Regions from separate parts of the Limnohabitans sp. INBF002 genome, predicted to be linked through region 2. Evidence: predicted binding sites of a transcription regulator. Region 2 holds the regulator's gene; the other holds the start of a gene.

Region 1 (14,966 bases), 950 kb from region 2:
GGCCAATGCTCAGCAGTTGCCAGCCGTCGTCACGCGTCATGCGGTCGGTTTGCGCACCAGTGATGGCGGCTAATGCCGAGCTGGCCGCATCGAGGGCCTGCATGGCTTGTACGGCAGAGAACGCACGCGGTGAGCCCGCTTGTGCGCAATCGGCGCTGAACTGGTCCACACAATGCACGATGGCGTTCCAGTGCTCGGGCGACAAGCGCTCGCGCAGCGACGAGGCCGCTTGCTGCAAAGCGCGCAAGTTGTAGCCCACGCTGGTGCTGTGATCGTCTTGGTCCAAGCAGGCAATGAGCGTGCGTTCAAACACGCGGCGGCGTGCGCCCATGCTGGGGGTGCTGTTGGCTTTGTCTTCGCCAGCAGCGTGTGCCGATGGCACGCCCGCAGGCACGAGGCCTTGGCGTTGGGTGAGCAACTGCAGCCATGCCCACAGGCTGCGTGAGGCGGGGTCTTCGCCATTCAAGGCTTCGATGCACAGGCGCACCAAACGCACCATGTTTTCGCTGCGCTCGGTGTAGCGGCCCAGCCAATACAAGTTTTCGGCGGCGCGGCTGGTGACCATGCGCTCGCGGTGTTTAAAGCCAGAGGTGGCGTTGTACTTGGGCAGCAAGCTGCTGCGGTCAATGTCGGCATGGGTTTGCACCCACACATCGGCGCTGCTGCCGCCGCGTTGCATGGAAGCAATTTGTGCATCCGGTGCTGCAATGCGTGCCAAACCACCGGGCAACACACGCCACGCATCTGGGCCATCGCCAGCGCTGTTGCGCAAGGCAAACACACGCAGCATGACCGAGCGTTGCACCACGCCTTCGGTGGTGTTTTTCCACGTGGGCATTTGCGACAGTGGTGAGTAGGCCTGCAAGGTGTAGCGGTCGGGTTGGCGGGTGATGCGGCCCACCCATTCGTCGCGTTGTGCTTGGGTGAGTGTGCGACCTAAAACAGACTGAATGGTTGCATCAAACGTGCCGTGCGTGGTCGAGCCCGGGTAGGTGGGCTTGATGGCCATGTGTTCGAGTTGTGGCAACACCGAAGCCAAGGCTGCACGCTCGCCACACCACCAAGTGTCGAGTGCAGGCAGTTGCAGTTCTTCGCCCAACAGCTTTTCGCTGAGTGCGGGCAAAAAGCCCAACAAAGCGGGCGACTCTAAAAACGCCGAGCCAGGTGCATTGGCCACCACCACGTTGCCAGCGCGCACGGCTTGCAGCAAACCGGGAATGCCCAAGGTGGAGTCAGCGCGCAATTCAAGTGGGTCTAAGAACTCATCGTCCATGCGCTTGAGCAACACATGCACAGGCTCTAAGCCACGCAAGGTGCGCAGGTACACACGCTCGTCACGCACGGTCAGGTCATGGCCTTCGACCAATGTGAGGCCTAAGTAGCGGGCGAGGTAGGCGTGTTCAAAATAGGTTTCGTTGTACGGTCCGGGCGTGAGCAAGGCCACGTGGGCATTGGCACCTTCGGGGCTGTGCGCCTTGAGCGACTCCACCCACACACGGTAGGTGGCCGCCAAGCGCTGAATGTTCATGGCCTCAAACGCTTGCGGAAATTGGCGCGAAATGAGCAAACGGTTTTCTAGCAAATAGCCCAAGCCCGAGGGCGCTTGCGTGCGCTGCGACACCACGGCCCAGTGGCCGTCGGGTCCACGCGCCAAGTCAAATGCTGCGATGTGCAAATGCGTGCCACCCACAGGTGCCACACCATGCATGGCACGCAAGTAGCCCGGGTGGCCTTGCACCAAGGCGGGCGGAATCATGGCTTCGCGAATCAATTGCTGCGGGCCATACACATCGGCCATCATGCGCTCGAGCAAACGTGCGCGTTGCTTCACGCCCACTTCAATGTGCTGCCAGCTCTCAGGCGTGACGATGAGGGGGAACAGATCCAAAGCCCAAGGCCGCTGCGGTCCGCCTTGGCTGGCATACACGTTGTAGGTGATGCCGTTGTCGCGCACTTGGCGCGCCAAAGTTTGGGTGCGACGGTCTAGGTCGTCGAGGCCGGTGTTGCCCAGCTGTTCAAAAAACGTGCGCCAAGGTGAAGATAGGTCATGTGCATTTGCCTCTTCTGCCATTGCTTTGGCTACCGATGTAGCGGCAGGCGAACACTTGCCTTGCAACTCATCAAAGTGCCCGCTGTCGGCGGGATGTGCAAGGCCTTTCACCACGTCAACCAAACGTGGCGAGGCAACAGACGCTGAAGGGGGTGAGGAGGGCTTTTGCACAGTGGCTGCATTGTCTCACCGCCTTCGGGTTTGGCCATGTTTTTAAACCCGTCGCAAATCCAGCGTGAACGGGAACTCTTTGCTGGCAGGCACCCCCACGGTGGCTTGCGGCACATCGAGTTTGCCCGGCGTGTGGCCCAGCGGGAAAAAGCGCGACAAGCGGCGGCTTTCAGCCTCGTAGGCGTTGACAGGAAAGCTGTCGTAGTTGCGCCCGCCCGGATGCGCCACGTGGTACTGGCAGCCGCCGACCGAGCGCTTCATCCACGTGTCCACAATGTCAAACGTCAGCGGCACATGCACGCCAATCGTTGGGTGCAATGCGGATGACGGCGCCCATGCGCGGTAACGCACGCCAGCCACGTATTCGCCCACCGTGCCTGTGGGTTGCAATGGCAGCGGCGTGCCGTTGACCGTGATGGTGTGGCGGCTGGGGTTGAGGCCCGCCACATGCACCTCGATGCGTTCCAGCGACGAATCCACATAGCGCACCGTGCCACCACTCGAGCCTTCTTCGCCCATGACGTGCCAAGGCTCCAAGGCGTTGCGCAGCGTGAGGTTGATGCCCAGTGTTTGCAAGTCGCCCACGCGTGGAAAACGGAATTCAAAGTGCGGCGCAAACCAGGCAGGGTCAAACTGAAAACCACAATCGCCCAGCTCAGTCAGCACATCGTCAAAGTCGGCTTTGACGAAATGCGGCAGCAAGAAGCGGTCGTGCAGCTCGGTGCCCCAACGCGTCGCAGGGGCTTGGTAGGGGGCTTCCCAAAAGCGAGCCACCAAGGCGCGCAGCAAGAGCTGTTGCACGATGCTCATGCGTTCGTGCGGCGGCATTTCAAAAGCGCGTAGTTCGAGCAAGCCTAAGCGGCCTGTGGATGAATCTGGCGAGTAGAGTTTGTCGATACAAAACTCACTGCGGTGTGTGTTGCCTGTGACGTCAATCAGCAGGTTGCGCAGCGTGCGGTCCACGATCCATGGTGGCATGAATGTGTCGCCCCCACGTTCCCCCACTGCGTGTGGGTCACTGCCCCCCGAGGGGGCTTTCGCAGCTTGGGACGGCCCGGCGCTGCTCAGACCAAATTTCTCGCTGTGTCGACGGATCTCTGCCAGTGCAATTTCTAGCTCGTAAATTTGGTCGTTACGTGCTTCGTCCACACGCGGTGCTTGGCTGGTGGGGCCAATGAACATGCCGCTGAACAAATAGCTCAATGACGGATGGTTGTGCCAATACAAGATGAGCGATGCCAACAGTTCGGGCTTGCGCAAGAACGGGCTATCCGCTGGCGTGGCACCGCCCATCACGATGTGGTTGCCACCGCCTGTGCCGGTGTGGCGGCCATCGGTCATGAACTTCTCGGCCGACAGGCGTGATTCAAACGCGGCCTTGTACAAGAACTCGGTGTGGTCCACGATTTCCAGCCAGTTGTGGGCGGGGTGGATGTTGACTTCAATCACACCGGGGTCAGGCGTGACTTGCAGCACTTTCAGGCGCACATCGCGTGGGGGCGGATAGCCTTCCAACACGATCCGTACGCCCAACTCTTCTGCCGTGGCTTCGATGGCACTGAGCAGTTCTAGGTAGTCTTCCAAGTCGCCGAGCGGCGGCATGAACACGTAAATCAAACCTTGTGGGTTCTCCATCGCCTTCAACTCAACGGCAGGGCCGTTGGCGCGCGATGGATCGCGCACTTCCACGCAAATCGCGGTGCGGGTGATCCAATGCGCCGATTGGTCTTTGGCTGGCACAGGGTGTGCGGTGCCGGGCACAAAGCCGTCTTCACCCATACCCGTTTGCAGGCCCACCGTGCCGCCTTGGGCTAAGCCGCCGCCTGCCACGTGGGTGTTGATGTGGTGGTCGTAATGTGTGTGACGTGCGTGGTGCGAGTACTGCGCGCGCAAAGCCGCCGCGTGGGGCAGGGGCTTGCGCTCGGCAAAGTGGTCTTGCTCAATCGCGTAGGGGTAGTCGGCTTGGCTGACCCACGGCAGTGAGTCGAGTGGCAAGCGCAAGCCCATGGGCGAATCGCCGGGCACGAGGTACATGCGCTCGTCGCGCAGGAACCAAGGGCCCGTGCTCCAGCGCGGACCGCCTGCCACTTCACCGGCTTTGAGGGGCAGCACATAGCCCACGGTTTTGTCTAAGCCTTGGTCAAACACGCGGCGCAGGCGCACGCGTTCCATCTCGTCGTCGAGCTTGGCATCAAACGGGTCCACGTTGACAGGCAAGCGTCGCTCGCGCCACAGGTAGTACCAGGTGTCTTCATAGCCCGGGGTGATGTATTGGTCGTCCAGCCCCAGTTTGTGTGCGAGGGTTTGGGTGAAGCGTTGTGCGTCTTCGGTGGTGTATTGGCTGGGCACGCGCTCGTCGGCAAACAAATCGGGGTTGTGCCAGCAAGGGTGGCCGTCGGTGCGCCAGTAAATGCCCAACGCCCAGCGTGGCAGCTGCTCGCCCGGGTACCACTTGCCTTGGCCGAAATGCAAGAAGCCGCCATCACCGTATTCGGCACGCAGCTTGTGCACCAATTCGGTGGCAAAGCCGCGTTTGGTCGGGCCCAGTGCATCGGTGTTCCATTCTGGTGCGTCGCGGTCGTGCACGGTGACGAAGGTGGGCTCACCACCCATGGTCAGGCGCACATCACCTTCTGTCAGTCGGCGGTCCACCTCGTCACCCAAGGCCAGCACTTCCATCCATTCTTCTTCGGTGTAGGGCTTGGTCACGCGTGGCGATTCAAGAACGCGGGTGACTTTCATCTCATGGCCAAATTCGACCTCGGCTTCGTCCACCAAGCCTTCAATCGGCGCGGCGCTCGATGGCTGTGGTGTGCACGCCAGCGGAATGTGGCCTTCGCCAGCCAGCAAGCCAGACGTGGGGTCAAGGCCAATCCAGCCTGCGCCGGGCAGATACACCTCGCACCACGCGTGCAAATCGGTGAAGTCCACCTCGGTGCCGCTGGGGCCGTCGAGCGACTTCACATCGGGGGCGAGTTGAATCAAATAACCAGACGCAAAGCGTGCGGCCAAGCCGCAGTGGCGCAGCAAGTTCACCAGCAACCAAGCGCTGTCGCGGCACGAGCCGCTGCGCAGGGTGAGCGTTTCTTCTGGCGTTTGCACGCCGGGTTCCATACGGATGGTGTACGCAATATCTTCGTGCAGCTTGCGGTTGATTTCCACCAGAAAGTCGATGGTGCGAATTGGCTCGCGCTTCAGTGCTTTGAAGTCGATGCTCTTGAAGTAGTGCTTGAAGTTGGGCGTGAAGCGGTTGGTCACCAAGTAGGGGGCCAGTTCTTGCGCCGAGGTGACGCCATAGGCGAAGGGGAACTTTTCGGCGTGTGGCTCGAGGAAGAAGTCAAACGGGTTGTACACCGCCATCTCCACCACCAAGTCCACCGTGACTTTGAACTCGGTGGTCTTCTCGTGAAACACCAAACGCGCTTGGTAGTTCGCAAACGGGTCTTGCTGCCAGTTGATGAAGTGCTCGGGCTCGACCTTGAGTGAGTACGAAATCACGTTGCTGCGGCAGTGGGGAGCAGGGCGAAGGCGAATGACCTGCGGGCCTAACTCAACCAAGCGGTCGTAGCTGTAGTGGGTGACGTGGTGGAGTGCGGCATGGATAGACATGAACTACAACTAGCAAAACACGCGCCAAGCCTGATGCGCCAATGCGGTGCACGTTTTGGGGCATGCGCATGATTTGTATTGCTGTGCGTGCACGGGGGCTTGGTCGTGTTTTAAACACCAAGCTAATATTTAACTAGAAGTAAATATTAGTTAATTTTAATTCGATATTATGAGTAATAAATAGTTAATTTAAAGAATGACTTCAATGCTTCATTATCTAGCACAGCTCTTGGTACTAAGACGCGGACACCAAGTTGCGAGTCTAGTGACTGTCTTATGTTTGGCCATCAATGTTTCAGCTCAAATCACTTCCGCTCAAGAGGGTGATCTTGGCATTCGTAACCGGCAAGAGTTGCAGAGGCAGCAGCAACAAGACCAGCAATTGAGGCAGCAACTTGAGCGCACCTCGGATGTTCGACTGTCTGTCCCCGAAAAAGCGACTTCGCAGACACTGCCCATCGAAACACCTTGCTTTTCGATTCAGCGTCTTCAACTTCAAAACGGCTCTGGTGTACAACCTCACGGCCAACAACATAGACAACACAGCCACAGGCGAAATCTCAGCCAACACTACCCAAGTCAATGCAAACAGCACCTTGACTAACCGAGGATTGATTGACGGTGTGGACACGCAAGTCAATGCCAACACAGTGACCAATATTGGCACAGGCCGAATCTATGGCGACCACCTCAGTATTGCAGCGATCAATCTCACTAACAACACCGAAACCATTGCAGGTGTGACCAAAGCAGGCACGATTGCAGCGCGTGATCGTCTAGACCTCGGCATCAGCGGCACATTGACCAACCGAGAGCATGCCCTCATCTACAGCGTGGGAGATATGGCAATAGGTGGGGCGTTGGATGCGAATCGTCGAGCAACAGGATCGACGGCAACATTAAATAACAACAGCGCAACGATTGAGGCAGGCCGTAACTTAAGCCTTTCTAGTGCCACAGTTAACAACACCAATGACCACTTTGCTTACGAGATCAGAGTGGCGACTACAGAGTTAAACGTTCGAGAAGATATCAACTCTGGTTTATATCGGGTATTCACACGCACAACCTATTTGCCATATCAAACGGCCAGTGATCCAGCGCAAATTTTGGCAGGTGGTGACATCAACTTGAATTCAGCCAACGCCACCAACTATGCCAGTCACATTTTGGCGGGTGGTGTGTTGAGTATTGGTTCATCCACGTTAGCGAATACGGATGTGATGGCAACCAAGAGCATCCGTGACGTTGGGACGACTTACACCTTGGTGCATGTGCCAGGTTCGGGCATTTGCGGAAAAATCTCAATCAACTGTGTTCATGCCCATGACGAATGGCAAACAGGCCCCTATGACAGCACAGCCAACAGCACGGTGGTGGTCGCGCAAATTACTGCATCCAGCAATAGTGGCGCACAGGTGGGCGTGCGCACTCAAGCTGCAGTTTCGGGTAGTACCAGCGGCGCAGGGTTTGCCAATGCACGCAATGGGGCCGTGCCTCCGACCACACTGCCCACAAGCAGCCTGTACAAGAACAACCCATCGCTCACTTCGGCCTATCTGATTGAAACAGACACCCGTTTCATTGACCGAAAACTTTGGCTAGGCAGCGACTACATTACTCAGAGCTTAAGCCTTGATCCCACAGTCACTCAAAAACGCTTAGGTGATGGGTTCTATGAACAAAAGCTTATCCGCGAGCAGGTGGCAGAACTGACAGGCCGCCGCTTCTTAGCTGACTACACCAGCGACGAACAAGAATACAAGGCGCTGATGACCAGTGCTATCACGTTTGGCCAGAAATACAACTTGCGCCCGGGCATCGCCTTGACAGCACAGCAAGTTGCCCAACTCACCAGCGACATCGTGTGGTTGGTGGAACAAACAGTCACCTTGCCGGATGGCTCCAACCAAAAAGTCCTCGTACCTCAGGTGTATGTCAAAGTCCAACCGGGTGACTTGGACGCAAGCGGCGCATTGCTTGCAGGCAAAGACGTGAATATCAACCTCAGTGGCGATTTGACCAATAGTGGCACTATCGCTGGGCGCAACGTGGTCAGCCTCACGGCTGAAAACGTCAATAACTTAGGCGGGCGTATTGGTGGCAACGATGTGAGTGTGGCCGCACGACAAGATCTCAACAACATTGGCGGCAGCATCGGTGCAATCAACAGTCTGAGTGCAACCGCAGGGCGAGATTTGAATATTCAAACCACCACCCAAAGCACCAACACACAAGTTGGTTCAGCCAACTTTAGCCGCACAGGTGTTGACCGTGTGGCGGGTTTATACGTTTCGGGAGCCAACGGCACATTGGTGGCCAGCGCAGGCAGAGACATGAACATCGTCGCAGGCGTGGTCAGCAACGCGGGTAGTGGTGCAACCAGCTTAAGTGCGGGCAACAACTTCACTCTTGCTTCTGTTCAGACAGGCGAACAAAACAACATCACGTGGGATGCGGACAACCACCTGAACTACGGCAACACCCAAGCTGTAGGTAGCACCCTTAGTGGCGGTGGAAATGTCAATCTCAAGGCAGGCAATGACCTGACAGCCACAGCAGCCAATGTGCAGGCTACCAAAGCACTGGGAGTGCAAGCCGGTGGCAGCGTCAACATCTTGGCAGGAGAAAACACCACCAACTTAGACGAAGCCCATAAGACATCCAGTGGCGGTGGTTTCTTGGGCGGGTCAACCTTGGTGACACGCAATGTCAGCAACACCAGCACAGCGGTTGGCAGTAATTTTGGTGGTGGCACGGTAGACATTGCGGCCAACACCAAGGACATCAATGTCAAAGGCTCTAACGTGGTCAGTGACAACGGCACCACACTCACAGCTGGTGGCAATGTGAGCATTGAAGCCGCGCAGAACACCAGCCAGCAAAGCAACTACAGCAAACAGACGGATACGGGCTTCTTAAGTGGCGGTGGCCTCAGCCTGAGTTACGGCACTCGCACTCAAAGCAATGATGGCAAAGATACCACCACCACAGCTGCAGCCAGCACGGTGGGCAGCGTAGGTGGCAACGTGAGCATCACCGCGGGCAACCAATACAAACAAGTGGGCAGCGATGTGGTTGCACCTAATGGAGACATCACCATCCAAGCCAAGACGGTGGACATTCAAGAAGCCCGAGAAACCAACAAACAAAGCACAGAACAAAAGTTTGAGCAAAGCGGCCTCACTTTGGCAGTCACCAGCACGGTGCTTAGCACGTTAGAAAACGCACAAAGCCAAATCAAGGCCACGACACAAACCAGCGATGGTCGTATGAAAGCACTAGGCGCAGCAAACGCTGCAGCCAACGTGAAGATGGCTGCCGATGCTCTCAAATCGGGACAGGGCGATGAAAATGGTATGGTCAAAACAGGTGCTGAAGGCGCAGATGGCAGTCCAGAAGTAGCACAAGCCAATGCCGCAGACAAAGCAGGCGGCATTCAAGTGTCTTTGAGCTACGGTCAAAGCAGCAGCCAAAGTAACAGCACCGCCACAAGTGATACAGCAAGAGGCAGCACCGTCAAAGCAGGCGGTGCCACCACAATCAAAGCGACAGGCGCTGGGGCGGACAGCAACCTCACCATCCAAGGCAGCGACGTGAGCGGCAGGCAAGTGAACCTAGAAGCCGACAACAACGTCAACTTAACGGCAGCCCAAAACACCAGCACCCAAACCAGCGACAGCAGTAACAGCAGCGCCAGTGTTGGTATTGCACTGCAACTAGGGGCGAGTGGTGGTGGTCTTGGTTTTACAGGCAGCGTCAGCAAAGGCGGTGGCAACGGCAACGGCAGCGAGACCACGTACACCAACACGCACATTGCAGGCGCAGACAGTGTGAGCATCAAGAGCGGCTCAGACACCAATGTCAAAGGTGCGACGGTAGAGGGCAAACAAGTAACAGCCACGGTAGGCGGCAACTTGAACATTGAAAGCCTGCAAGACACAGCCACCTATGTTGAGAAAAACCAACAAATAGGCGCATCAGGTATGGTGGGAGCAGGCATGAGCGGCAGCGTTAACTACGCCAAAAGCGACATCAACAGTACCTATGCAAGCGTGACGGAGCAAAGCGGCATCAAAGCAGGCGATGGTGGCTTCACCGTCAACGTGCAAGGCAACACCGACCTCAAAGGCGGCGCCATTACCAGCACGCAAGCTGCGATAGACAACAACAAAAACGCCTTCAGCACAGGCGGCACGTTAACGACAAGCGACATAGAAAACAAAGCCAGCTACGAAGCCAAGAGCGTGAGTGTTAGCGCAGGTGCAGGCGGCTCACCCATGCCAGGTCAAGGCCTTAGCGCAGCGCTTTGGCATTCCCCCAAATCAGTAGACATATTTCATCACGCAGTCCGACTTGCGCGCCAAAGTGGTGCGCATTTCTTGCTCAAGTTTTCAGTAGCCCCGCCGATACCCTAGACAAGTCAGTTTTATCTTTCATATCTACCATGCGCTCACGCCATTTTTCTGTTGTTGCTTTCGTGTTGACCAGCCTTTTGGCTTGGGCTGCACCTGCCTCGGCCGAGTGGAGCGAGCTGGTGAAGGAAGACGAAGCCACGTATTACTTCGACAAAGAAGCGGTCATGCCCGTGCACGTGTCGCGTTTTGCTTGGGTGTTGACCGATTTGCCCAAGGCTGAAAAGACCCCCACGGGCGAGAGCTACAAGTCGATGATGTTGCGCGTGCGCATGTACTGCAAGAACGACACCGTGGTGCGCCTGTCTGTGAGCTACTTTGACAAGCAAATGGGCAAGGGCAAAGAAGTGGCCTCGGACGATGTGCACGAATGGCGTCCACGCGAATACCCGATTCGTCCTAATACTTATCTGGCCGCTTTGAAGAAAGAAGTGTGCGGCGGTTCCAAGGCCGCTGCGGGCTAAACCCAGCACCTCTGAGATGCCTCAAGCCCCTGCCGAATGGTTGGGGCTTTTTAACTTGTGAGTGGGCATCGCCCACGTGCCGCCACGTTGCACTGAACATGCGGCCATGTTTTCTGTCATCACACCTTTGGCCTTGGGCTGGATTGCGGGCACGGCTTTGCAGTTGCAGCAGGCGCAGTTGTGGGCGGGGGAGGTGTATTGGGGTTTGGGGGCAGCGGCTATAGCGGTTGCTTTTGTTGTTGTGCGCGTCAGCCGTGTGTTGTCTGGCGCAGGGGCACAAGCCGCTGTTTGGTTTGCGTTGGTGGGCGTGTTATCAGGTGCGTTGGCTTTTGCCCAAGCAGGCGCACGAGCCAGCCACTACGCCCAAAGCGCTTTGAACCCCGCACTCGAAGGCCGCACTTTGCACGTGGTGGGCATCGTGATCAATTTGCCGCAGCGCATGGAAGACAGCGCGCGGTTTCGCTTCGAGGTGGAATCGGCTCGCGACAGCGATGGCGCACTGGTGCAGCTGCCGCCGCAGTTGCTGCTGGGTTGGTACGGCAACCGATTGAATGGCAATGACGACAAAGTGCAACCTCCGCCTGCAGACTTGCGTCCCGGCGACCGTTGGCAATGGGCGGTGCGCCTCAAAGCGCCGCATGGCCACATCAACCCACACGGTTTTGATTACGAGCTGTGGCTGTGGGAGCAGGGCTTGCAAGCCACGGGCTATGTGCGCAACGGAGCCAAAGACTTACCGCCGCAATGGTTAGGCAGCACATGGGCTCATCCCGTGGAGCGGCTGCGTCAGCGCGTGCGCAGCGCCATCGACGCACGCGTGGCCGACCGTGCAGTGGCCGGCATTGTGTCGGCCTTGTTGGTGGGTGACCAAGCGGCGATTGAGCGTGCGGATTGGGATGTGTTTCGTGCCACCGGCGTGGCGCACCTGATGGCGATTTCGGGTTTGCACATCACGGGCTTGGCGTGGCTGGCAGCTTTGTGTGTGGGCTGGTTGTGGCGGCGCAGCGATGTGTGGTCGCCCCGTAAACCTTGGAGCTTGTGGCTACCCGCGCCCATTGCCGCAAGTGCGTGTGCTGCAGCGGTGGCGCTGGCGTATGCGGTGTTCACGGGTTGGGGCGTGCCCGCACAGCGCACAGTGTGGATGTTGGCGGTGGTCACGCTGCTGCGCGTGTATGGTTTGCGTTGGCCTTGGGTGCAGGTGTGGTTGAGCGTGTGTGCGGTGGTGTTGGCGTTAGACCCGTGGGCGCTCATGCAAGCTGGCTTTTGGCTGAGCTTTGTGGCGGTGGGTGTGCTGTTTGCATCGGGTTCGCATGCGCCTGCCACCACGCTGTGGGCCGCTGCCCAACGCATGTGGCGCGAGCAGTGGTTGATGAGTGTCTGCTTGGCCCCGCTCACTTTGCTGCTGTTTCACCAAGTGTCGGTGGTGGGTTTGTTTGCCAACTTGCTGGCCGTGCCATGGGTGACCTTGGTGGTGACGCCGCTGTGTTTGTTGGGGCTGGTGTTGCCATTCGCATGGAGCTTGGCGGCTGAGGCTTTGCAGGGGTTGGTGTGGGTGCTCAAAGCGTGCGCGGGTGTGTCGTGGGCGCAATGGTCTGCACCTGCTGCGCCTTTGTGGGCGGGGGCAGCCGCGCTAGTGGGTATGGGCGTGTGGGCTATGCGCTTGCCCATGTGGTTGCGTTGTTTTGGTGTGGCTTTGGTGTTGCCGGTGCTCAGTTGGCAAACACCGCGCCCTGCACACGGTATGTTTGAACTGGTGGCGGCTGACATGGGGCAGGGCCACGCGGTGTTGGTGCGCACGGCCACGCACAGCTTGCTGTACGACACAGGGCCGCGTTACTCGGCCGAGACCGATGCCGGCCAACGTGTGCTGGTGCCACTGCTGCGTGCCTGGGGTGAGCGGCTAGACCGCATCGTCATCAGCCACCAAGACAGCGACCACAGCGGTGGCGCGCCTGCGGTGATGGCGATGCAGCCGCAAGCGGATGTGCTGACTTCTATTCCATCAGAGCATCCGTTGCAGCAATTAGGCGCTATGCAGCGCTGTGAGCGCGGGCAGTCGTGGACGTGGGATGGTGTGCAGTTTGAGGTGTTGCATCCGAGTGCGGCTGACTACACACGCAACCTCAAACCCAATGCGCTGAGTTGTGTGTTGCGCGTGACGGCTTCGCGTTTGCAGGCCAGCAGCACAGGCGATGTGGCCTTACATCCCACACACGCGCGGCAATACAAAGACAGAACCGTGTCGGCCTTGCTCGCGGGCGACATCGAAGCCGCCCAAGAGCAAAACCTCCTGGAAAGCGGCCAAGCCCTACAAGCCGATTGGCTGCTGGTGCCGCATCACGGCAGCGCCACATCGTCCACGCAAGCCTTTCTGGATGCGGTGCAGCCCAGCGTCGCCATCGTGCAAGCGGGCTACCGCAACCGCTTTGGTCACCCTAGGCCTGATGTGCTGCGTCGCTACAGCGATTTAGGGGTGCTCGTGGTGCAAATACCCCGTTGTGGTGCATCGACATGGCGCAGTGAGCAACCCAACTTGGTGCAATGTGAGCGAAATCAAAGACAACGCTATTGGCAACACGTATTCTGAAGGCTGGCATCCAATTTGCGTAAGTGTTGCTAGGAGTTCCCAAGATGCACAAGTTTGATGAAATGTATGCCCAGCTGCCGTTTATCGACAGCGCGGTGCGCCCCCACTACCGGAACTACTTGGATTGGCTCAAGCGCCAAGACCCACAGACCATGCGCGACAGGCGCGAAGAGGCCGAGATGATTTTTCGTCGCGTCGGCATCACCTTCGCGGTGTACGGCGACAAGGATGAAGACGGTGCAGGCACCGAACGCCTGATTCCGTTTGATTTGATTCCTCGCATCATTCCCGCCCACGAGTGGACGAGCATGCAACAAGGCTTGGTGCAACGCGTGAATGCGTTGAACATGTTCATCCACGACGTGTACCACGAGCAGAACATTCTCAAAGCCGGCCTCATTCCGAGTGAGCAGATTTTGAACAACGCGCAGTACCGCCCCGAGATGCATGGGGTGGATGTGCCGCATCAGGTGTATTCGCAAATCAGCGGCATCGACATCGTGCGTGCGCCTGATGCCCAAGGCAACGGCGAGTACTACGTGCTCGAAGATAACTTGCGTGTGCCCAGCGGCGTGAGCTATATGCTGGAAGACCGCAAGATGATGATGCGCCTCTTCCCCGAGCTGTTCAGCCAACACCGCGTGGCCCCGGTGGCGCATTACCCAGACTTGCTCTTAGAAACTTTGCGGGCCAGCAGCCCATCCACCACCGACAACCCCACCGTGGTGGTGCTCACGCCTGGCATGTACAACAGCGCTTACTTTGAGCATGCCTTCTTGGCGCAACAAATGGGTGTGGAGTTGGTCGAAGGCCAAGACCTGTTTGTGAAAGACAACTTCGTCTACATGCGCACCACACGCGGCCCTAAGCGTGTGGACGTGATTTACCGCCGTGTGGACGATGACTTCTTGGACCCCAGTGTGTTCCGTTCCACATCGACCCTTGGCTGTGCCGGTTTGATGGAGGTTTACAAAGCAGGTCATGTGAACATTTGCAACGCGGTGGGCACCGGCATTGCCGATGACAAGTCGATCTATCCCTATGTGCCGCAAATGATTGAGTTCTATTTGGGCGAGAAGCCCATCCTCAACAACGTGCCCACCTTCCAATGCCGCAAGAAAGACGACTTGGCGTACACGCTGGCCAACCTCGACAAGCTCGTGGTGAAGGAAGTGCACGGCGCAGGTGGCTACGGCATGTTGGTCGGGCCTGCCGCGACCAAGGCTGAGATTGAAGAGTTCCGCCAAGTGTTGCTGGCCAAGCCCGATGGCTACATCTCGCAGCCCACGCTGAGCTTGTCGAGCTGCCCCACGTATGTGGAGAGCGGCATTGCGCCGCGCCACATCGATTTGCGTCCCTTCGTGTTGAGCGGCAAGACCGTGCAAATGGTGCCCGGCGGCTTGACCCGCGTGGCGCTGAAAGAAGGCTCACTGGTGGTGAACTCGTCCCAAGGCGGCGGCACCAAAGACACATGGATTCTTGAGGTTTAACTATGCTGAGCCGTACCGCTGACCACCTGTTTTGGATGTCTCGCTATACCGAGCGAGCCGAGAACACCGCACGCCTGTTGGACGTGAACTACCAAACCTCTTTGCTGCCGCAGTCTGCCGAAGTGGCGCTGCTGGGCTGGGAAGGCTTGCTGTCCATCAGTGAATTGCTGCCCGCCTACC
Region 2 (14,966 bases):
CCAATGGCTCGCGAGTTGGGCAAAGAAATCGCCACCATCTTCGGTCTGCGCAATGTCGCGTGCGCCAAAGCGTGGGACGTCGTCGCGCACCATGCCATGGTCAAACGATTCGTCATCAAAACCTGCATCGCCGTTTTGGTTGACGTCTTCGTAGGGCGACACATAGTCGGTGGGCGGCGAGTAGCGCGCACGGCGCGCCGCGCCCGCAATGCCTGCGGCTTCGATACGTTCGCCATACGGTGGGTTGACCAGCATCACGCCCGGCACATCGCTGGGGGGCATACGCTGCAAGGCATCGCCACCGCGCAGCTGCACGGCGTGGGCCACGCCTGCGCGCTCGGCGTTGCGTTGCGCGAAGTCGACCATACGAAAGGCCACGTCACTGCCGTAAATCGGCGCACGCGGCTCGCACTCTTGCGCGCGCGCGTTGTCGAGCAAGCCGTGCCAGACATGCTCTTGGTAAGGAATGAGTTTTTGGAAGCCAAATTTGCGCATCGAACCCGGTGCAATGTTGCAGGCGATTTGCGCCGCTTCCACCGCGATGGTGCCGCTGCCGCAACACGGGTCATACAGCGGCACGCCTTGGGCCACGAGGCCTTCGGGGTTGGCCGCTGTGCCGTCGCCTTGGCTCCAACCGCTAGCGGCCAGCATGGCGGCAGCGAGTGTTTCTTTCAAAGGCGCATCGCCTTTGTCAGCGCGCCAGCCGCGCTTGAACAAGGGCTCGCCCGAGGTGTCGATATACAGCGTGCAATTTTCGGTGGTCAGGTGGGCGTAGATGCGGGCATCGGGCCATTGCGTGTTGACATCGGGGCGCACGCCAAACTTGTGACGGAAGCGGTCGGCCACTGCGTCTTTGATTTTGAGCGCCGCAAAGTTCAAGCTCTTGAGCGGGCTGTGCTGCGCGGTGATTTCGATTTTGAAAGACTCTTTGGGCGAGAACCACAGCTCCCACGCCACCTCGCAGGCCGCGCGGTACAGGTCTTCCTCTTGGCGATATTGGGTGTGCGACAACTCCACCAACACGCGCTGCGCCAAGCGGCTGTGCAGGTTGAGCAACAACACATCGCGCCACGAGGCGCGCACCATCACGCCAGCACGGAAAGCGCGCAAGTCGTCGTCGCCCACGCCGGTGATGCGGCGCACTTCCTCGGCCAAATAGGATTCGACGCCTGCCGCACAGGGCAAGAAGAGATGTAATTGATTCATAGTTTCACCAGTTGAGGACAGCGCAAATTGGGCCTGTCCCGCAAGTTATCAGAGGGCCTTGCGCAATGTCGTGGGCGCAATGCGCAGCGCCTCACGGTATTTGGCCACGGTGCGGCGGGCGCACTCAATGCCTTGCTCTTTGAGCATTTCGGAGAGCTGATTATCCGACAGCGGCTTTTTGGGGTTTTCGCTCGCCACAAATTGCTTGATGAGCGCGCGCACCGCCGTGCTGGAGGCGTTGTTGCCGCTGTCCGTCTCCAACCCTGAACCGAAGAAATACTTGAGCTCAAACGTCCCAAAAGGGGTGCTCATGTATTTGTTGGTCGTCACGCGGCTGATGGTGGATTCGTGCAGCCCCAGCTCCTCGGCAATCTCGCGCAGCACCATCGGGCGCATGGCGAGTTCGCCGTGGATGAAGAAGTTTTTCTGGCGCTCAGCAATCGCATTGCTCACACGCAAGATGGTGTCAAAGCGTTGTTGGATGTTCTTGATGAACCAACGCGCTTCTTGCAAACGCTGTTGCAAGCCCGCATGCGCTTCGCCCTTGCCGCCTCTGAGGGCATTGGCGTAGATGTCGTGCACACGTAAGCGAGGCATCACATCGGGGTTCAATGCCACTTTGAATTTTGGCGTCATGGTCGACTTGCCCACGCGCGTCACCAACACATCAGGCACCACCACATGGCGCTCCACATCGGCAAAACGACGGCCGGGCTTGGGCTCTAGACGGCCAATCAGGGCAATGGCCACTTTGACATTGGCTTCGCTGTCACCCACGATGACCGCCAAGCGTTTGAAATCGCGCTTGGCCAACATCTCCATGGGCTGCTTGCACATGAGAATGGCGGTGTCGCGAATCTGCAAAGCTTCTTCGCCTTTGGGCGTCAAGGCTTTGAGTTGCAGCGTCAAACACTCGGCCAAATCACGCGCGCCCACACCCACAGGTTCTAGGCTTTGCAGCAGCGACAAGGCCACTTGGAAGCGGTGTTCGAGTTCTTCAATTTCCTCTTCATCGTCACCACCCAAACCTTCGGCCAAGCTGCGCAGCGTGTCTTCGAGGTAGCCGTCGTCGTTGAGGTTTTCAATCAAGTAGCGCAAGGCCGCTTGGTCAGTAGGGCTCAAGCGCAAAGCCAAAGCTTGACGGTGCAAATGCGAGGTGAGCGACTCTTGCATGCGCGCCAGCTCGGTGGCGTCTGCGGTGTCGCTGTCGGCGGTGTTGTTGTTATTGCTGGCGGGTGCGTCGCCGCCCCACTCAGAATCGTCGGCTGAGAACTCCACGCTGCCATCACCATCCCAGCTTTCGGCCACGCCATCCACGCTGGGTTCGGTGTCACTGGCCGTGTTGTCCACGCTGATTTCAGACATGCCGCCATCGAGCGATGGCACTTCGCGGACAGGCTCGACTTCTTCGTCACGGGTAGGGGCATCGGCTTTGTCGAGGCCAAACTCTTCGCGCGGCGCTTCTTCAAACTCTTTGTCGAGAAACGGGTTCTCGTCGAGCATTTGCTCAATCTCTTGGCTCAACTCCAAGGTGGACAACTGCAACAGTCGGATCGACTGCTGTAACTGCGGCGTGAGCGCCAGATGTTGGGAGACGCGGAGTGATAAGCCTTGCTTCATCGTTTCGCTCCGAAACGATGAGCGACAAAGGGCCGCCCCAAGGCGCGAAGGCCCCCTCGGGGGGCAGCGAAACACGAAGTGATGAGCGTGGGGGTCTGCATGCCTACATTCGGAAATGTTCGCCGAGGTACACGCGACGCACGTCGGCGTTCTCGATGATTTCGCGCGGCGTGCCCTGCGCCAGCACACGGCCATCACTGATGATGCACGCGTGGTCGCAAATGCCCAGCGTTTCGCGCACGTTGTGGTCGGTGATGAGCACGCCCATGCCACGCGCTTTCAAGAAGCCAATGATGCGCTGAATCTCAATCACCGCAATCGGGTCGATGCCAGCGAACGGCTCATCCAACAAAATGAAGCGCGGGTTGGTGGCCAAGGCGCGCGCGATCTCTACGCGACGGCGCTCACCGCCGGAGAGCGCCACAGAAGGCGATGCACGCAAATGGTCCACGCGCAACTCTTGCAGCAGCGAGGTCAAGCGGGTTTCAATTTCCTCGTGCTTGAGTGGCTTGCCGTCTTCACCGCGTTGCAGCTCCAACACGGCGCGCACGTTGTCTTCCACATTCAGTTTGCGAAAGATGGAGGCTTCTTGTGGCAAATAACTCAAACCCAAACGCGAGCGGCGGTGAATGGGCAAATGTGCCACCGGCTGACCATCGATGGTGATGCTGCCACCGTCGGCGCGCACCAAGCCCACGATCATGTAGAACGAGGTAGTTTTACCCGCGCCGTTGGGGCCGAGCAAGCCCACGACCTCACCTTTTTTCACAGAAATCGACACGTCGTGCACGACCTTGCGGCTGCCATAGGATTTTTCCAAGTGGCGGGCTTCCAAACGACTCTCTGTGGTCTCAGCGGTGTGTGTGGGTGAAAGCGTTTCGATCACGGTTTATCCAATGTTTTGCTGCGTGGCGCCAACACGGCACGCACCCGACCACCGCTGGCCTTGCCGCCTGCTTTGGTGCGTTGGCCATCGATGCTGAAGACATCGGTCAGGTTTTCATAAATGATGAGTTTGCCGGTCATCGTGTCATTCAACACAGCACCGCGGTAGCGGCGCACTTCGGCGTTGTCGATGAGTTTGACGCGGTCTGCTTTGCCATCAAATTCGATGCGCAAAGCCTCGCCTTCCATGAACTCGTCATTGCCTTCTCGCTTTTGGCGAAAGAAAGCACGCTTGTTCGGCTCAGGAAGGATGACGCCAAATTGATAACCATCGGCGTCTTCGCGCATCTCAATGCGCGTGCCGCGCATCACCATCGTGCCTCGGGTCAACACGGCACGTCCGGTGAAGATACTGACTTGGTTCAACTCGTCATGAACCAAGCTGTCGGCTTCGATGTGGGTGGGCTTCTCACGATCTGCTTTTTCTGCAGACGCCGCTACCGGCACGATGGCCATCAGCAAAGCGAGGGAGAAAGAAGCAAATGAAGTCAAGGCACGAATATTGCTCGTTAAGTTGATGGCATTCTAACCATCAACAAAGCAATTTTCGTGCTGACCCAGCTGGAGTTAGCGGCCGCGGCGTACTTCGCCGATGAGGTATTCAGCAACCTGCAAGGCACGGTCCATGGTTTGGGTCAGCGAGCCGTCTGTGTAGAAGCGGCCAGCCACGCCCAAGGCAGGCACGCCTTGGACCTTGAACGCGTCTTGCAGCTGCGTGGCGCGGCGTGCTTTGGTGGCGACGCCAAAGCTGTTGAAGGTATCCAAAAACTTCTTCTCAGGCAAACCATTTTTGTTAGCCCAAGCCGCCAAGACGGGTGCGGTGTTGAGCTGCTGGCGCTCGGTGTGAATGGCATGGAACAGTTTGCCGTGCATGGCATCCACCAAGCCGAGCGACTCAAACACGTAATACGCACGTTGTTGCGCTTCAAAGTCGTCACGGAAGCGCACGGGCACGCGCTGAACCACCACGTCTTTAGGGGCCGCTTTGACCCACGCAGCAAACTGCGGCTCAAACGAATTGCAATGCGGGCAGCTGTACCAAAAAAACTCGATCAACTCAATCTTGCCTGCGCCCACATCGGTCGGCACGCGCTTGTCGAGCGACAGGTAATCCGTGCCTTCCACCGGCTTTTTGGCAGCGGCAGGGCTTTGTGCTTGCGCAGCCAAGGGCAGACCAGCCACAGACGCTGCGCTGATGGCGGCTAAAGAAAAATCACGACGTTTCATGGGTTACCTCTTGGTGTTTAACGTTGCACCCGCACCATGGCGGAATCAATGTGAGCAGCTTCGAGCTTGGCGCGCACGCGCTCGGCTTCAACTTTGTCCATCGGGCCCACACGCACGCGGTAGACCGTGCGGCCGCCTTGGTCGCGCTCGCTGATTTTGGCGTCTAAGCCCAATAAGGCGGTTTTGGCGCGTTGCGCTTGGGCTTCGTCGTTGCTGCGATAGGCGCCAGCTTGGACAAAGTAAATGAATGGGTCCGTGCTGGCGGGCTTAGCCTCGGCAACAGGTTCAGCGGCTTTGGGTTGGGGCGCTTTTGTTTCTGCAGGCGGGGCTTCAGGTGCTTTTGCCTCTGGCTTTGCTTTGGGCTCTGACTTGGGTTCAGCGGCTTTCACTTTGGCCAAATCACCCAAGGGGTCTGCACTCTTGGGGTCAACCTTGACCGCGGCGTCTGGCTTAGGCTCTGCTTTGGCTTCATCGGCTTTGTCGCCCGACTTAGCGCCCTTTTTGCCGTACAGCGGTGCGTTGGGGTCCCAGTCTTTGTTCTTCTCGGCTTCGGCAGCGTCGGAGTCTGCCGAACGCGTTTGGCCTTTGTTCATGAAAGGCATGGGCACTTTGGTCACGTACACCGCGACGCCCAAGGCCACGGCGAGGCCCACCACCAAACCAATGATGAAGCCCACCAAAGTGCTGCCGCGTTGCTGATTCATGCTCAAAGTCTCCGTCGTATTTACATGCTGGCGGGGGCTGACACGCCCAACACCGCCAAGCCATTGTGCAGCACCTGCGCGGTGGCAGCCACGAGTGCAAGTCGCGCTTTTTTGACCGCTTCGTCGTCCACCAAAATGCGCTCGGCATCGTAGTAGCTGTGATAGCTAGCAGCCAGGTCGCGCAAGTAGAAAGTCACGTCATGCGGCGCAAAGTCGGCCGATGCTGCCGAGAGCATGGCGGGATACTTGGCCAGCTGCAACATAAGCGCTTGCGCTTGTGGGCTTTCGAGCGCCGACAAGTCCACCTCTTTGAGCGAAGCCACATCGCCACCGTCTTTGTCGACCCATGCGCGCAGCACCGAGCAAATGCGAGCATGCGCGTATTGCACGTAGTACACAGGGTTGTCGTTGTTCTTTTGCACGGCCAAGTCCACGTCGAAGGTGTACTCGGTGTCGGGCTTGCGGCTCAGCAAGAAGAAGCGCACGGCGTCTTTGCTGGTCCACTCGATCAAATCGCGCAGGGTCACGTAGCTGCCAGCGCGCTTAGAAATTTTCACTTCCTCGCCGCCGCGCATCACGCGCACCATGGTGTGCAACACGTAGTCGGGGTAGCCCTCGGGAATGCCCACATTGGCGGCTTGCAAGCCAGCGCGCACGCGGGCGATGGTGCCGTGGTGGTCCGTGCCTTGAATGTTCACCACCTTGGTGAAGCCGCGCTCCCACTTGGTGATGTGGTACGCCACGTCCGGCACAAAGTAGGTGTACGTGCCGTCTGTCTTTTTCATCACACGGTCTTTGTCGTCGCCGTAATCGGTGGACTTGAGCCACAAGGCGCCGTCTTGCTCGTAGGTTTTGCCTGCGGCTTGGAGGCGACTCACCGCATCGGCCACTTTGCCGCTGGTGTAGAGGCTGCTTTCCAAGTAATAGTTGTCGAACTTGACGTCAAAGGCTTTCAAGTCGAGGTCTTGCTCGTGACGCAGGTAGGCCACGGCGAATTCGCGCATGCCGTCCACATCGTTCACATCACCGCTGGCGGTGAATTCGCGGTCGTCGGACTTGACGGTTTTGCCAGCCAAGAAATCGGTGGCGATGTCTTGGATGTAGTCGCCGTTGTAAAACGCTTTGCTCTCTGGGTTCTCGGGGTCCACCGGCCAGCTGGCATCGCCGGGTTTGATGCCTTGGGCGCGGAAGTGCGTGCTCTTGGCCAAGGTGTTGATTTGCACGCCCGCGTCGTTGTAATAAAACTCGCGGTAGACGTTGAAGCCTTGCGTGGCAAACAAATTACAAATCGCATCGCCCAGCGCGGCTTGACGGCCGTGGCCCACATGCAGCGGGCCGGTGGGGTTGGCAGACACAAACTCGACCAACACGCGTTGACCGTTGTCGGCTTGGAAGCCGAATTGTTCTTTGGCAGCCAACACCTCGCGCACGATTTGCTGTTTGGCGGCAGGCTTCAAACGGATGTTGATGAAGCCGGGGCCTGCAATTTCGATGTCTTGCACCCACTGTTGGTACACGGGCGCGGCCAGCAACGCGTCGCGCAGCTGTTCGCCGAGCTGACGTGGGTTGAGCTTGAGGGGTTTGGCCAACTGCATCGCAGCGGTAATGGCGAAGTCGCCATGCGCGGCGACCTTAGGAGATTCAAAAGCAGCCTTGTTGCCAGAGCCGGGCAACAAACCGTCGAGGGCTTGGCTCAGGGCGGCCAGCAATTCTTGTTTAACTTGGAGCATGGCTAGATTTTACGGGGCGGACCTGTCCTTCATAAGAGTGGGCGATTTTTTTGGCATGATGTGTACCCATGCGCGACGCCCACGACCTCTCCCCCACCGACCGTTTTCAATACACCCCCACCCTGTCGTGCGTCATGCCCGCCTACAACGAGGGCAAGAACTTAGGCACCTTGGTGCCGCAGGTGCTGCAAGCCTTGCAGGCACTGGGTTCGCAAGTGGAAATCGTGCTCATCAACGACGGCAGCCGTGACGACACGGCGCAGGTCATTCAAGCGCTGTGCGAAGCGCACCGCGAGGTGGTGGGCATCAACTTGTCACGCAACTTTGGCAAAGAAGCCGCACTGACGGCGGGCATTGACGCCGCACGCGGCGAGGTGGTCGTGCTGATGGACGCCGACGGCCAACACCCTGTGTCGCTGGTTGCCGATATGGTGAAGCGCTGGCGTGAGGGCTCGGACGTGGTGTACGCGATTCGCCGCACACGTGACGACCAATCGGCCTTGCACGCGGGGCTGACAGGCATGTTTTACAAGCTCATCAACATGGGCAACCGCGTGAAGATTCCCGCGCACGCAGGCGACTTCCGCCTGATGGATCGCCGCGTGGTGGAGGCCTTGAAGCAGCTGCCCGAGCGCAACCGATTCATGAAGGGCTTGTACGCCTGGGTGGGCTTTGCCAGTACCGCGATTGACTACGAGCCGCTGCCACGCGCAGCGGGCGAAAGCAGCTTTGGTTTGCGCGGCTCATTTGCGTTGGCACTGACTGGCGTATTGGCGTTCTCCATCGCACCGTTGCGCGCCCTGACCATCACCGGCTTGATGCTGGCGATGTTGGCTTTGGGCTACGGCGCATGGGTGGTAGCCGAGTATTTTGTTTGGGGCATTGATGTCCCGGGCTACGCCACACTGGTGGTGGGCATGATGTTTTTCAGTGGCATTCAGCTGCTGTCGATTGGCATCCTGGCTGAATACGTGGGTCGCATTTACGAAGAGGTGAAACAACGCCCCATGTATTTGGTGAGCCAACGTTGGGGCGCGGGCTTGTCTTTGGCGCCGGTCAAAGCGACAGCGCCTGCGGTGATCGACAACGACCCACCGCACCCCGTCTAAAGCATGCGTACCGGTTTTTGGTTTTTAGTGGTGGGCGCAACAGCCGCGGCGGTCCACATGGCTGTGTTCATGCTGGCCACGCCCTACATGTGGCCCGAGGTCGCGAATGCGGCGGGCTTTTGCATTGCATTTGTGGTGAGCTTTGCAGGGCACCGATTTTTAAGCTTCAGCGATGCGCAGACCAGCCTGTGGCAAAGCTTTCGCCGCTTTGCGGCCACGGCGCTGGCAGGATTTGCCGCGAACGAGGTGATGTTTGTGGCATTGCTGCGAGGCTTGAATTTGCCCGATTGGTTGGCGTTATTTTTTGCGCTGGTCTTCGCATCCGCGCAGACTTTTTTGCTCAGCCGCTTCTGGGCTTTTCGCCGCGCTCGTTGAGCCGCGATACAAAACCCACGCATCGTCTTTGTAGACCTCGGTGAAACCAGCATAGGTTTCGCTACGAAACGCCTTTCGCCAACGTGGCGCCAACACCCATGCGTGTTCATCGGTGCGTAGCTCGGCCAAGCGCGACATCGGTTGCAGCACAGCCCCCGCGGGTTTGTCGAAGTCCACGCCGTCCATGAGCTCGCGGCGCCAATCGTCGCCGGCTTCTTGTTCCTCGCGCGCCCAGTCTTGAATCACTTCTATCGGGCGTTGGCGTTGGGCATAGAACATCACGTCATAAGGGTAGTCGTCCACCACCGCCAGCACATCGCTGGGAGCCACTTGGCACACCACCGCTTGGGCCACGCCACGTGTGCTGCGCTCTAGCGTGAACACGCCAGCGTAGTGATTGGCAAAACTGGCCACCGCCACGCCCACCAGCGACAAAGCGCCAAACAACCAGGCGCTCCAAGCACGCGGTGCCAAATGGCGCTGCCACCACAAAGCCGCCAAGACTGCCAAGGGCGGCATCACAGGCAAGGCATAACCAATGAGTTTGGAATTGGGAATAGAGAAAAAACCAAGAATGGCCAGCACCCAAATCCAGCACAACGCCACCCAAGTACCGTTGTCGTTGGAGGGTTGCTGACGCACACGTTGGCGCACGCGCTGAACGCCATCAGCGGCTACAAAGAAAACCCAAGGAAACAACAACACCGGCACAGCCACGCCGTAGAACCACCAAGGGCGCGCGTTGTTGAACGTGGTGGCGGTGTAGCGGCCAAACTGGTGCTTGCCAAACATGTAGGCCAACATATCGGGGTGCTCACGCGCAGCCAGCACAAACCAAGGCAAGGCGACCGCAGCAAAGAGCAGCAAGCCACTCACCCAAGGCAAGGCCAAAATCTTGCGCCACTGCCAGGTGTAAGCAATCCAAACAAACAGCACGAGGCCGGGCAACAACAAACCAATCAAGCCCTTACTCAGCACGCCCAAAGCGCACGCCACAAAACCTGCGCGCGCCCAGTTGGCATGCAAGCCACCTTGATGCATGAAGGCACGGGCAAAGCACCAAATGGCCACCCCCATCCATGTGGCCACCATCATGTCGGTGTTCACATATTGACCGGCGACCAAAAATGTCATGCTGGTACCCAGCACCCAACCTGCGCGATGCGCCACGTCGGCCCCGGAGAAATGACGCGCGCAGGCCACCATGAGGCCCAGCATCAAACACGCATGTAGCGCCACCACCAAACGCGCAGCCCAAGGCGTTGCGCCAAACACGGCCATGGAGGCCGCTTCGAACCAGTACAAAAGCGGGGGTTTGTGAAAGAAAGGAATGCCATCAATGCGTGGGGTCAACCAGTCGCCACTCATCCACATCCATCGACCCACTTCCGCGTAACGCCCCTCGTCGGGGATAGAGAGCGGACGCTCGGCGGCCAGGACCAGCAACAACACCGGCAAGAGCCAAAGGCCCCAAGTGCGCCAGCGAGGAGATGCAAAGAAAGAAGAAATCATGTGGGTCTCAAGCTTGTATAAGTTTGCCGCTGCCGCGCACCAAACGCACGCGGGCGTCAAACATGTGCTGCACAAAATCGTGTCCAGCGAGATAAGCAAACTCTCGCTTGCGTGCAGGACCAATCGCATCGTCCGCCTGTGCCGACACAGCTGGGTGACACATGATGAGGGCGGTTTTGTCTGCTGGTAAGTGCGCGAGCCAGCCTTGCATGTGGCGTGCGTAGTCGTCCATGCCCCCCTCAAAACCGTAGGCACCCGACAGCGGCCCCACCGTGGGCCATGCGTGGTGCTGGGCCCATTTGGCGAACGCTGTTGCCCCCATGGCAGAGATGACTTTGGCCTTGAGCCCAGGTTGTGCGACTTGCGACACGCGTAGCCAAGGACGCTGGGCGGTATGGCCATAACGGCGCATCAGCACCTCGACCAAGGCATGACGAAAGACCGCAAATTGCTGGATGTGTTGGTGGCCATCGATGTGATCGGGGGGCGCTTGCCACAAAGCCTCAAAGGCATCAAGCTGTCGTTCAATTTCGTCTTCAATGCTTTGTTGGTTGTAGAGGCGTAGCGCAGCCCGCAGCATGACCGCACCCAAGCGGTCGCCGTGCCCTGCTTCCATCGCAAAGCTGCTGGTCCAATCCAAATGCACCCCCACGTCCAAGCGCTCACGCATGTCACGCAGGGCCGCCACATCTTCAGCCCAACGGGGCGACAAGCTCATCACGCTGGTGGCGCTCAAGCGACCGAGCACAGCCAAAGCAACGATGCCTTGCGATACGGGTGCATTCAGCGCGTAGTCGTCTGCACACAGCACGACGTCTTTGATGTGATCGAACGTCATGCAGCCGAACTCCAGTAACTCGCATGACCGTAGTGGTCTTTGAGAAAATCAATCCACAAGCGCAAGCGCAGGGGCAGGTGTTTGCGCTGCGAGAACACCGCATAAATTCCGTTGGGAGGTGCGGCGAATTCTTCCAATACAGGCACCAATTGCCCACTGCTGATTTCAGACTCCACCTCCCACGTGCTGCGCCATGCAATGCCGTGGCCCGCCAAACACCAGTCATGCAGCACTTGGCCGTCTGAGCAATCCATAGGTCCACTGGGGCGCAGGTGAATCACCTCATGGGTTTGGCTGTCGATGCGCTTGCCCGTCACAGGCACACGGAACGCCCAGCCGCGTGTTTGTGATGCATCGCTGGAAAGCGTCAAGCATTTGAAGCGCATCAAGTCACTCGGCACTTTGGGGGTGCCGTAGCGTTTTAAAAATTCGGGGGTGGCCACACACAAGCGGCGGTTGTCGGCCATGCGCACACTCACCAACGATGAGTCGGGCAAATCGCCCACGCGCACAGCACAATCAAAACCTTCGGCGGCCAAGTCGACCACACGGTCGCTCAGATTGAGTGACACCGTCACATCGGGGTGCATGCTGTGAAACTTGGGCACCAACGGAGCCACATGACGACGGCCAAAACCTGCAGGCGCGGTAATACGCAAGTGTCCACTGGCTTTAAGGCCACCCGCACTGACGCTCGCTTCGGCATTGGCCACATCGGCCAGCAAGCGTTGACAGTCTTCGAGGAATGCCGTGCCTTCGTGTGTGAGCGTGATGCGTCGCGTGGTGCGCACCAAGAGCTTGACGCCCAAGTGCGTTTCTAAGCTGTCCAAGCGACGCCCCATGATGGCGGGTGCCACGCCCTCGGCTTTGGCCGCAGCGGTCAAGCTGCCCTTCAAGGCCACCGACACAAAAGACTCAAAGGCTTTGAGTTTGTCCATGCATCAATTATCCACGGGCGTGAAAGCGGCTCCCAACCTAAAATCAGCTGCATGAATACCCAAGCGCCTACGCATCAACCCAGCCGAATCACCCGCGCGATTGCGCTGTTAGAGCACCTCGCACCCGCATGGTTTGCCATGGTCATGGGCTGGTGTGGTTTGTCACTCGCGTGGTTGCGCGCCACCGATGTGTTGGGCGACACCGCCCTTGGCTTAGGACTGGTGGGCTCTCTTTTTGCCCTATTTGTATTTGTCTTGCTGTGCATTTCATGCGTGGTGCGTTTGACGTTTCACCCCAACGCCGTGGCGGCAGATATGCGTCACCCTGTGCGTCACGCCTTCATGGCGACCTTGCCTATTTCTATTATGTTGTTGGCAACCTTAGGCATCCATTTGTTTTGGGGCACAGACCGCACGCTCGACACAGCGATGACGTTTCTGTGGTGCGTGGGTTCGATCTTAGAAATTGTGGCCACGGTGTGGGTGGTTGAACGCTGGCTCAACAACGCTGAGAACGGTGGTTTGCAGTGGAGCACATTCACCCCTGTGTTTTTCGTTCCCGTGGTGGGCAATGTGCTCGCACCACTCGGCGGTGTGAGCATTGGCTTAGAAGCATGGGCCACCGCTCAGTTTGGCGTGGGCGTATTTTTGTGGCTCGTGTTGCAAACCTTGTTGTTTGTTCGTTTGGCCCAAGCCGGCCCCCTGCCTGCGCGCCTAGCGCCCAGTTGGTTCATCACGCTGGTGCCCCCATCCATTGGAGGCTTGAGCTTGTTGCAACTGGATGCGCCTTTAACTTTGGTATGGATGGCGTGGGGGATTGGTGTATTCTTTTTGATACTGGCGTCGACACAAGTAAACATCATTCGCGAACAACCTTTCAGCATGGCCAACTGGGGCATGAGCTTTCCGCTGGCTGCCTTCACCTCACTCACTTTGCGTATGACGCAGGCGCCCGGCGGTGCTTGGTTGCAAATGCCAGCCACCTTGCTGTTGGCGATCACATCGCTGTTAATTTTGAGCTTAACTCTCAGCACATGGCGTGGCTTGCGCCATGGTCAATTGCTGGTGCCTGAGAAGTAAAAACACAGCCACAAAGGATTACCACCCTATTTGTCACGACAGCCCAAAAGCTGGCGATGCAATCACCCCAGTGCAATCCAATAAGATTCGTCCTGATTTCCCCTTTTTGATTTATCCAGAGAGACCTCACCATGAGCCAAGACACCACCAAGCGCACCCAAGTGCGCAGCTTGCAAGTTGCCACCAACTTGTACAAATTCATCGAGACCAAAGTGTTGCCCGACACCGGCGTGAGCAGCGATAAATTCTGGAAGGGTTTCGACGCCATCGTGCAAGACTTGGCGCCGAAAAACATTGCCCTGTTGGCAGAGCGTGACCGCCTGCAAACCGAGATGGACACATGGCACAGCGCCAACCCAGGCCCCATCAAAAACATGAAGGCCTATCGCAAGTTCTTGGAAAAAATTGGCTACCTCGTGCCACAACCCGACAAGGTCAAAGCCACCACCAAAAATGTCGACGCTGAATTGGCCCTGCAAGCTGGCCCACAACTGGTGGTGCCCGTGCTCAATGCACGTTACGCCTTGAACGCGGCCAACGCACGTTGGGGCTCTTTGTATGACGCCTTGTATGGCACAGACGCCATCCCAGAAAAAGGCGGCGCAGAAAAAACCGCGGGCTACAACCCCAAGCGCGGCGCCAAGGTCATTGCCTATGCACGTCACGTGCTGGACCGCACCGTGCCTTTGAAAAGCGGCTCGCATGTCGACTCCACAGGCTACGCCGTGGTGAACGGCGAATTGGTCGTCACCCTCAAAGGCGGCAAGACCACCAAGCTGGCCAAGGCCGCTCAGTTTGTGGGCTTCCAAGGCAAGATGTCTGAGCCATCGTCGGTGCTGTTCGTGCACAACGGCTTGCACCTTGATTTGCAAATCAACCGCAACACCCCCATCGGCGCGACAGACCCAGCCGGTGTGAGCGACTTGGTGGTGGAAGCTGCCTTGTCGACCATCCTCGACTTGGAAGACTCTGTGGCCGTCGTGGACGCTGACGACAAAGTGCTGGCCTACAGCAACTGGTTGGGCATCGTCAAAGGCACCTTGACCGAGACGGTTGAAAAAGGTGGCAAAACGTTCACACGTGGTTTGAACGCCGACCGCGAATACAAAGGCAAAGACGGCCAGCCCGTCAAATTGCACGGCCGCTCATTGCTGTTCCTTCGCAACGTGGGCCACTTGATGACCAACCCCGCCATTCTTTACAAAGGCAAAGACGGCGCGATGCACGAAATCCCAGAGGGCATCTTGGACGCTGTGGTCACCACGACCATCGCTTTGCACGACTTGCAAGGCCACGGCAAAAAAGGCATCCGCAACTCACGCACAGGCTCTGTCTACATCGTCAAACCCAAAATGCACGGCCCCACCGAAGTGGCGTTTGCTTGCGAGTTGTTTGGTCGCGTTGAGAAGGTTTTGGGCTTGTCAGACAGCACCGTCAAGCTGGGCATCATGGACGAAGAGCGCCGCACCAGCGTGAACTTGAAAGCCTGTATCGCCGCAGCGGCCAGCCGCGTGGCGTTCATCAACACCGGCTTCTTGGATCGCACCGGCGACGAGATGCACACCGCCATGCAAGCAGGCCCCATGTTGCGCAAAGGCGATATGAAAACCAGCGCATGGATTCAAGCCTACGAGAAGAACAACGTGTTGGCTGGCTTGTCATGCGGCTTGCGCGGCAAGGCG

Evidence for each region. The regulator sigma-54, encoded in region 2, starts transcription at its own class of promoters, with help from an activator protein. The targets are predictions, from matches to a motif close to TGGCANGNAANCTGCTTT.
Region 1: the regulator sigma-54 is predicted to act here: its motif matches at 5,840-5,857, upstream of QMG15_RS07225 (transglutaminase family protein).

What each region holds. Positions count from the first base shown of each region.
Region 1 covers NZ_AP027055.1:1,460,851-1,475,816, reverse strand. Annotated here, with positions in the region: gene QMG15_RS07230 (circularly permuted type 2 ATP-grasp protein) at 1-2,161, opposite strand, end outside; gene QMG15_RS07225 (transglutaminase family protein) at 2,264-5,830, opposite strand; gene QMG15_RS07220 (hemagglutinin repeat-containing protein) at 6,340-10,248, shown strand; gene QMG15_RS07215 (surface-adhesin E family protein) at 10,311-10,709, shown strand; gene QMG15_RS07210 (DNA internalization-related competence protein ComEC/Rec2) at 10,816-13,296, shown strand; gene QMG15_RS07205 (circularly permuted type 2 ATP-grasp protein) at 13,341-14,786, shown strand; gene QMG15_RS07200 (alpha-E domain-containing protein) at 14,789-14,966, shown strand, end outside.
Region 2 covers NZ_AP027055.1:2,408,209-2,423,174, forward strand. Annotated here, with positions in the region: gene QMG15_RS12050 (THUMP domain-containing protein) at 1-1,206, opposite strand, end outside; gene QMG15_RS12055 (RNA polymerase factor sigma-54) at 1,255-2,826, opposite strand; gene lptB (LPS export ABC transporter ATP-binding protein) at 2,930-3,712, opposite strand; gene lptA (lipopolysaccharide transport periplasmic protein LptA) at 3,709-4,227, opposite strand; gene QMG15_RS12070 (thiol:disulfide interchange protein DsbA/DsbL) at 4,339-4,998, opposite strand; gene QMG15_RS12075 (SPOR domain-containing protein) at 5,016-5,702, opposite strand; gene argS (arginine--tRNA ligase) at 5,723-7,432, opposite strand; gene QMG15_RS12085 (glycosyltransferase family 2 protein) at 7,501-8,541, shown strand; gene QMG15_RS12090 (GtrA family protein) at 8,545-8,916, shown strand; gene QMG15_RS12095 (glycosyltransferase family 39 protein) at 8,839-10,428, opposite strand; gene QMG15_RS12100 (ChbG/HpnK family deacetylase) at 10,436-11,266, opposite strand; gene QMG15_RS12105 (LysR family transcriptional regulator) at 11,263-12,204, opposite strand; gene QMG15_RS12110 (SLAC1 anion channel family protein) at 12,256-13,284, shown strand; gene QMG15_RS12115 (malate synthase G) at 13,416-14,966, shown strand, end outside.